Linked DNA regions of Solitalea canadensis DSM 3403. The protein of the gene in region 2 interacts with the protein of the main gene of each other region in a pairwise test. Links are inferred from orthologs where the notes say so. Each region holds a gene or a part of one and is shown on either strand. Other genes may lie near its edges.

The links.
Region 1: the proteins of ruvC (region 2) and ruvA interact in binary tests that used the Escherichia coli proteins (3 or more experiments, as listed by UniProt). The link is inferred for Solitalea canadensis DSM 3403 from one-to-one orthologs.

What each region holds. Positions count from the first base shown.
Region 1 is NC_017770.1:5,039,364-5,043,456, forward strand. What follows is about bases 1,369-4,093. They hold ruvA (Holliday junction branch migration protein RuvA), read left to right. Parts: upstream 1,369-2,296; coding sequence 2,297-2,890; downstream 2,891-4,093. Other genes in these bases: SOLCA_RS21305 (NADP-dependent malic enzyme), read left to right, coding at 1,369-2,112; sov (T9SS outer membrane translocon Sov/SprA), read left to right, coding at 2,929-4,093. Outside these bases: more of SOLCA_RS21305, read left to right, coding at 1-1,368. UniProt on the Escherichia coli protein: The RuvA-RuvB-RuvC complex processes Holliday junction (HJ) DNA during genetic recombination and DNA repair.
Region 2 is NC_017770.1:3,800,611-3,805,601, forward strand. The notes cover bases 1,312-4,154. They hold ruvC (crossover junction endodeoxyribonuclease RuvC), read left to right. Parts: upstream 1,312-2,350; coding sequence 2,351-2,959; downstream 2,960-4,154. Other genes in these bases: SOLCA_RS15795 (lysylphosphatidylglycerol synthase domain-containing protein), read right to left, coding at 1,312-2,207; SOLCA_RS15805 (HIT family protein), read right to left, coding at 2,961-3,347; greA (transcription elongation factor GreA), read right to left, coding at 3,495-3,968. In the rest of the region: SOLCA_RS15790 (glycosyltransferase family 2 protein), read right to left, coding at 116-1,246; more of SOLCA_RS15795, read right to left, coding at 1,230-1,311; SOLCA_RS15815 (NAD(P)-dependent oxidoreductase), read right to left, coding at 4,171-4,991.

The DNA of each region.
Region 1 (4,093 bases), 1.2 Mb from region 2 along the record:
GACGTTTATAAATACACTGCCAAGGGAAATCTTGTAGCCGTAATCAGTAATGGAACAGCCGTTTTAGGGTTGGGAAATATTGGTCCGGAAGCAGGAAAGCCTGTAATGGAAGGTAAAGGCGTATTATTCAAAATCTTTGCAGATATCGATGTATTTGACATTGAACTAAATGTAACAGATGTAGATGAGTTTGTACGTACAGTAAAAGCACTTGAACCAACTTTTGGAGGAGTTAATCTTGAAGATATTAAAGCCCCTGAGTGTTTTGAGATTGAGCGCAGACTAAAAGAAGAATTAAATATTCCTGTAATGCATGATGATCAGCATGGTACTGCGATCATTTCTGCTGCGGCATTGTTAAATGCGCTTGAATTACAGAAAAAGAAAATTGAAGAAGTAAAGATCGTTGTTTGTGGAGCCGGTGCTGCTGCAATGTCTTGTACTCGTTTATACGCGTCATTAGGAGCTCGTAAAGAGAACATCGTAATGACTGACAGTAAAGGTGTTATTCGCTCAGATCGTGCAGGCCTGGACGATGCTAAGAAGGAATTTGCCACCGATCGTCGTGATGTTTCATCGCTGGAAGATGCTATGAAAAACGCAGATGTATTCATTGGTCTTTCAACAGCAGGAACGGTTAATCCTGAAATGCTTAAAACAATGGCTAAAAATGCGATAGTTTTCGCAATGGCTAACCCTGATCCTGAAATTGGCTATGAACTTGCTGTCGAAACCAGAAATGATATTATCATGGCAACGGGTCGTTCGGATTATCCTAACCAGGTAAATAACGTATTAGGATTCCCTTACATTTTCCGTGGTGCATTGGATGTTCAGGCAACTCAAATTAATGAGGAAATGAAACTTGCTGCTGTTAAGGCAATTGCTGAATTAGCCAAGAAGCCTGTTCCTGAAACGGTGAATTTAGCTTATAACCAAAGTAATATCACTTTTGGTAAAGACTATATTATTCCGAAGCCGTTGGATATGCGTTTAATTACGCACGTAGCTCCGGCAGTAGCTAAAGCAGCTATTGAATCAGGAGTAGCTCGTAAGCCTATTACAGATTGGGAAGGTTATGTTGATAGCTTGAAAAAACGCTTAGGCCTTGACGATAAGTTGATGCGTAACATTGCCAGTCGTGCAAAATCACAACCTAAACGTGTTGTATTTGCTGAAGCTGACAATTACAAAATGTTGAAAGCTGCTCAAATTGTTAAAGACGAAGGTATTGCTGTTCCAATTCTTTTGGGAAATATTGATAAGATTAACCAAATAATTGAAGAACATAATCTTGATCTTAACGGCACTGTAATAATTGATCCTTTCAAAGAAGAAAAGAAATTGCAGGAATATGCTGAAATAATCTACAAAAAACGTCAACGCAGAGGTATCAGCTTAAGCGATGCCCGTAAGTTAGTACGTGATCGTAATTACTTTGGCTCTGTAATGGTTGAATTGGGTGATGCTGATGCAATGATTTCTGGTCTTACGAAGAGCTATAAAAATGTAGTAAAACCAGCATTGGAAGTTATCGGTACTCGACCTGGTGTAAATCGTGTAGCAGGTATGTACATGATGTTAGCTAAAAAAGGTCCTATCTTTTTTGCTGACACAACAGTTAATCTTGATCCTTCTGCGCAAGAAATTGTAGATATCACTTTATTAGTAAATGAAGCTGTAGAATCATTCAATATTAAACCTCGTGTCGCATTATTATCCTATTCAAACTTTGGTTCGAATGATGGTGTAACAGCGGTTAAAATGCGTGATGCAGCATCTATTTTACATAAAGGATATCCAGAAATGTTGGTTGATGGAGAGGTTCAGGCTAATTTTGCAATGAATGCAGATTTGATGAAAGCTAATTTTCCGTTTTCTCAATTAGCAGACGGGCCTGCCAATACATTAATCTTCCCAAATTTAGAGTCTGGAAATATTTCGTATAAACTATTACAAGAAGTGGGTGGAGCTGAAGCCGTTGGTCCTATTCTGTTAGGATTAAATAAGCCAGTGCACATATTGCAATTGGATAGTTCAGTAAGAGAGATTGTGAACATGGTAACAATTGCTGTTGTAGACGCCCAGCAACGTCAACAAGCAGGTAAATAACCCATATCCTTTTTATAAAATCCGGTAGTTAATAAGGATTCTTTAGTAAGAATCCATAAATTAGCTACCGGTTTTGTTTTATAAATTACTCTTCCGAAGTAACTTTAGTGTCTACATTTGAGTATAAATCATTTGATTTACAGTTAATAAAATATATTATTAGAAATTATTACAATCACTACGTATGATTGCTTACATACATGGAAAGGTGGCTTTTAAATGCCCTACTTACGTAATTATTGAAACTGCTGGAGTAGGCTATCAAATTCATATTTCTTTAAATACCTATTCAAAGATTCCTGATAGTACATCAACAGGAGGGCTTTATAAACTGCATACTTATTTGAGTATTAAAGAGGATGCGCATACACTTTATGGTTTTGCTGATGAAGGGGAAAAACGATTATTTATTCACTTAATTTCAGTTTCGGGTATTGGTCCTAATACAGCTCGAATGATGCTTTCATCAATAACACCACAAGAGATTGAACAAGCTATTGCTAATGGAGATGTTCCGCAAATTCAACGAATAAAAGGAATTGGTCCCAAATCAGCTCAACGTTTGGTTTTGGAACTACAAGATAAATTGAAGAAAGAAGTTGGAAATTCATTGATTGCTATTCCTCAAAATAACAGTATCAGAGATGAAGCATTAACAGCTCTTGTTATGTTGGGGTTTGTTAAAAATACTGCTGAAAAAGTTGTTGATAGCATATTAAAACGTACAGATGATCTTACGGTTGAAGGATTAATCAAAGAATCGTTAAAGAATCTTTAATGATTTTATCAAACTACTATTTTCAACACTAGAAAAACTTGAGACCAAAACATTTACTAAGTACATTTTTTATACTGCTGCTAATTGTAGTTGCCGGGGAAACGAGTATGGTGCTTGCACAAACTACAAATCCTCCACAAAAGAGTGCTGATACAGTTAAACTTAGGTACCCTCTTAAGGAAAAGAATGATGTTTTAAATCGTTTTGACAATATAATGGGGTTAAAAGACCCTGCAAATGTGGTAAGACGAGTTGAGTATGATCCAGTAACTAACACCTATGAAATTACTGAGACTATTGGGGGACGCTTGTATCGATTACCTCAAAAACTAACTTTTGACGAGTACAAGAAATATGTTCTTGAAGAATCGAAGAAGAATTATTGGTTACAAAAGACAGGACAGTTAAATAATATTGTTCAAAACCGCGGCCTTGTACCCAAACTCAATATTAACAGTAAAACATTCAATGATTTATTTGGTGGAAATTTTATTGATATCAGACCTCAAGGATTTGCTGAAGTAAGCTTGTCAACCCGTTTCAGCAAAAATGAAAACCCACTTTTTAATACTCGCCAACGAAAACAAACCAGTCTGGATTTTGATGAACGTTTACAAATCAATCTTATTGGACAAATTGGCGAAAAGTTAAAGATCAACACCAATTTTAATACCCAAGCTCAGTTTGATTTCGAGAATCAGATAAAATTTGAATACACAGGTAAAGAAGATGAAATTGTAAGAAAAGTTGAGGTTGGTAATGTAAGTCTTCCTATTGCCGGAACATTGATTAGTGGAAGCCAGAGTTTATTCGGGCTAAAAACCCAGTTGCAATTTGGCCGCTTAGGAGTTACCGGGGTGTTCTCGCAGCAACGCAGCGAAATGAAGGAGATCAACATTACGAGTGGAGCACAAGAGAATGAGTTTAATATTCAAGTTGATAATTATGAAGCCAATAAACACTTCTTCTTAGCCCAGTTTTTTAGAAACCAATATAACTTGGCATTATCACGACCTCCAATTGTTAACTCAGCAGTAGTGATAAATAAGATTGAGGTGTGGGTTACCAACAAAACAAATAATAATGCTGATTCAAGAGACGTTTTGGCATTCCTGGATTTAGGTGAAAATGCCCCTTATAATACAGCTCAATTTATTGGAGGGGGCTCTGTTCAACCATCGGCCTATAACGTAGGTGGAAACC
Region 2 (4,991 bases):
TAATAATTACTTGTACGAAATGTTTGATTTATTAGCTAATATAATGCGCCAAATGACTTTTATGCGAATAACAATACAAATTATTTGCAAAGCAGTTCAATATTGGCTTTTAATGCTACTGCACCATTCGGCCTTTCCATTCATATTGCTTTGCCTGTCCGGCTAAACCAATATAAACGATGTAAAACAAATGCAGAAAAGCCAGGATCGGGAAATAAATAATAAGATTTAGTTTTCGAAGAAAAACCGCAACTGGCAGTACCCAGATAAGGTCTATCAAGCATTTAAATACAAAAGCTCCTAAAAACAAACAACCTATTGAAGGGACAAACAATCCGATTAATCCAGTTAACAGTAAAGCTACATAGTAGAAAAACACAGAAACCCCTATACCTACCATCCACTTATTTTTATACTTGGTACTCTTTGATGCCCATCTTCTTCGCTGTGAGATAAAATCTTTAAGTGTAGGCTTAGCATGTGTATACACCACTGCCTCTCTAGATTTTAAAAAGCTTACCTTACCATGATATGCCGACAACATCTTATGCAGCAATAACTCGTCATCGCCAGAAGCAATGTGATCAATTCCAGAGAATCCGCCAACTTCAAAAAATGCTTTCTTCTCATAGGCCAGATTAGCGCCATTGCAACTTCCGGCCATTTTATTGGCTATTGAAGCAGCGCCCAAACTAATTAAGCACATAAATTCGAGGCTTTGAAGTTTTTCAAAGAAAGAGCGCTCTTCAAAATAAGCTACCGGAGAGGATATCATTTTATTTCCTGTAACCTCATACTCGTTCACAATTGAACGGATCCAGTTATTTCCCATGCGGCAATCGCCATCGGTGGTTACAATAAGATCACCAGAAGCAATACTTATGGCATCTGCAATCGCTTTTTTCTTATAAGAATTTACAGCCGGGTCGGCTTGTAATTTGATTAATTTAAGATTGGGATATTGAATACTTTTAACAACATCGGCGGTACTATCGGTAGAGTGATCATCAATCACAATTATTTCTAGCAGTTCATTGGGGTAATTTTGAGCAACAATATCATTAACACACTTTCCGATCATTTTTTCTTCATTTCTGGCCGGAATAATTACACTTACTTTGGTAGTGTGAGTGCCTCTGTTGGCAGATGGCTTTCTTATGCGCTGCCATCCAATAATAAAGCTTCCTGCAATAATAAAATAGGAAAAAGCCAGAATCGAGGTTAAAATATCAATCAGTAGTAGCACCAAAAAAATTAGCTTTTAAAACAAAATAAACTCCTAATAATGAAGGGATGATTAGATTAAGCAACCACACTCCGAATGCTGCTGCCAATAAATTTACGGTTTCAACATCACCAACTAAAAATCCGAAGAAATAGGTTGCTGCTGCTCCACGTATCCCGATATCAAAGAATGCGAAGGTAGGTAAAATAGATTGAACCATGTAAATAACACTGATCATTACCATGCTCATAGGATAGGTAACCTGTGGAATAAACAGATTTACAAGGAGATAATATTGCATGGAGAACACAATGTAGCGCAAAAAGCTCATCCCAAAAACGGTAAGCAGCTCTTTTTTGCTATACCTTAAGAGAATACGGAAGTTTTTTTTGAATTTATGAAGAAAGGAAAAGGAATCAAGAATAACGTAAAACCAGCGGATATTGATCAGCAGCAAGATCATCCCTGCTGAAAACAAGATAGCAGCGGCAGCAATTGCTCCTAACACCACTTTACTTACAGGCACAAAAATTCCAATAAAAAACACCAATCCGATTGCTCCCATTACATTGGTCACCATCATTTGGCTGAACGAACCAACACCCATAGCTAATACCCCTCTGATTCGGTTTTCAGGGGCAAGGTAAAGGACACGTCCTCCGAATTCACCTATCCGGCTTGGAGTAAATGCTGCTAATGTTAAACCCGCTAATAATGACTCAATCGTTCGTTTCCACGAGATATTTTCTACTTTTTTAACCAGGTAGTGCCATTTTAAAGTTTCTAACAACAAATTGAGATAGGCCAAGTAACCCACCAAAATAAAATAGGAAATAGCACGCCCATTTAACGGAGTATTTGCAAAAGCTTTCAGTTTTGCCAACGATTCAGGATGTGTTATTTTGCTGTATACAAACCAAAAGGTTAACAATAAAATAAGTACTTTAACAGAGATCACAAAGATCTTTTTAGATACAGGCATGCGGAAAATGTAATTTCTTAAGCTAAAAAGGTGTGGCAAATATCTTAATAATTTAAACTATTCGGACAATAAACAAGTATTGAACCATTTTTATGGTATGATGCTTCGACGTCTTTTGAGAAATAAAAGCGTTTACACTTTGAGTGAAACGAAATTTTCAGGTAATTCGTATTCCAAAATTGGTATTAGTGTCAGACAAAAAAGAAAGAATCATTTTAGGAATTGATCCCGGGACTGCGGTTTTAGGGTATGGACTTGTGCTCGAAACAAGGAACAAACTTCAGTTACTTACGCTGGGTGTTATTCACCTAAAGAAATACGAAAATCACGCTTTAAAATTAAAGAGGATATTTGAACGCACCTCCATGCTTATCGAGGAATACAAACCCGATTGCATGGCACTTGAGGACCCTTTTTATGGCAAAAACGTACAGGTAATGTTAAAGCTTGGACGCGCGCAAGGTGTTGCAATGGCTGCTGCATTAAACCGCGATCTGCCAATTTTTGAATATTCGCCTAAGAAAATAAAACAGTCAATTACCGGCAATGGAAACGCTACCAAAGAGCAGGTTGCGGGTATGTTAAAACAATTACTAAACTTTAGTGAAACTCCGGAGTTTTTAGATGCTACCGACGGACTGGCCGTGGCTGTTTGTCATTCTTTCCAAAGAATTGGATCAGACGGAACTGCTAAAAAGACCTATTCAGGTTGGGAAGCCTTTGTAAAAGATAATCCCAAAAAGTTAAAGTAGATTATCCTGTTATTTTAGCTAACGTAGCTTGTAATTGTTCTTTACTTGGAGGTGTAGGTTTATGACTAAAGTTCATGTCATTGATCTTATTGATAGGGATCAGATGAATATGAGCATGAGGTACTTCCAACCCAATTACAGTAACACCAATTCTTTTGCAAGGAATGGCTTTTTCGATCTTTTTAGCTACTTGCTTCGAAAAAATCATCATTCGTCCTAAAAGATCGTCTTCTACATCAAAAAGATAATCGACTTCCGTTTTCGGAATTACCAATGTATGCCCCTCTGCAAGTGGTTCAATATCCAGAAATGCCAAAAACTCTTCGTTTTCAGCCACCTTGAATGCTGGAATTTCTCCTGCTACAATTTTTGAAAATATAGATGCCATATAGATTGCGGGTTGTAGGTTACGAATTGAGAGTAGTAAAATAAATTAAGGGTTGCGAATTATATGTATCGGTTACAAATTACTAATTATTTAACTAATCAGATAGATCATAAACCTATAACACGGAACTCGCAACCCGTAATTCCACTAACGGCTGATTTCTAAGATTTCGAATTGCATAGTTCCGTTTGGAACGGTTACGTCTGCAATATCACCAACAGATTTTCCAAGTAATCCTTTAGCAATTGGAGACTGAACTGAAATTTTACCCGTTTTAAGATCGGCTTCTTTTTCAGCTACCAATTGATAATTCATTACAGTACCATTCTTTACATTTTTGATTTTCACTTTAGAGAGCACTAAAACTTTTGAAGTATCAAGTTTAGATTCGTCAATAATGCGTGAATTGGCCAATACTTCTTCAAGCTTGGAAATTTTCAGCTCATGTAAACCTTGCGCTTCTTTTGCTGCATCATATTCTGCATTTTCTGATAGATCTCCCTTGTCGCGAGCTTCTGCAATTTGCTTAGAAATTTCTGACCGGCCATGGGTTTTAAGGTACGCTAACTCTTGCTTAAGTTTCTCTAATCCTTCCGGAGTTAAGTAAGTTATCTCTGCCATAACGCAAAAAATTTTTTATTACTGACTATATAAAAAAGAAACAAGACTATACGCCGCAAGCCGACGGATAGTCTTGTTTTACAATGCTACAAAATTAAAATTTATTTTCCGAATTTTCTACCAATAATTTATAAACAATTGATTAACAATAAAAAACAAGAATTACTATTAATTTTCCAGTAGAACAATACGGTCGTTATATTTAATTTCCTGGAAATTTACTAAGGATTTTTTCAGCTAAAATTTCGGAGATTTTTCGGTACGATTCAACACTCCAACCACCTACATGAGGGGTTAATAAAACGTTATCTCGCTTCGACAAATCGTCGAACCAAACATGTTCATTTTCAGTTAACGGAAACTTCTCTTTTTGTAACACATCTAAAGCTGCTCCTTTTAATTTCCCGTTATCCAACGCTTTTAAAAGTCCCGGAATAGACACTATTTCTCCCCTGGCAGTATTTACAAACCAAAGCGTTTTTTTAAACTTATCAAAGTAATGCTCATCTATCATAAACTTGGTTTCAGCGGTCAGCGGAATGTGCAAGCTTAATACATCAGCTTTGTCAAATAATTCCTGCTCTGTAACCTCTTTAACCCATGTATTACCAAAACCGGTTTTATACTTATCGTATACCAATACTTCTACATCAAAACCTTTTAACTTTTTAGCAAAAGCAGGCCCCATGTACCCATAACCGACAATGCCAACCGTTAAACCATCCAATTCCCATCCCCGGTTTCCTTCCCTGTCCCAAATTTCAGACCTTACTTCTTTATCTCCTTTTTCGAGTTTGTTCATTAAAGATAGCAACATACCCAATGCATGTTCTCCAACGGCATTACTATTGCCTTCGGGAGCATTGAACAATTCTACCTTCCGTTGTGCTGCATAATCAACATCAATATTATCCATCCCTGCGCCTGCACGACCAATAAATCTTAGGTTGGTTGCTTTATCAAACAGTTCTTTTTCTACCCTGAACTTAGTTCTAACAATCATTCCTTCGTAATTGGCAATGC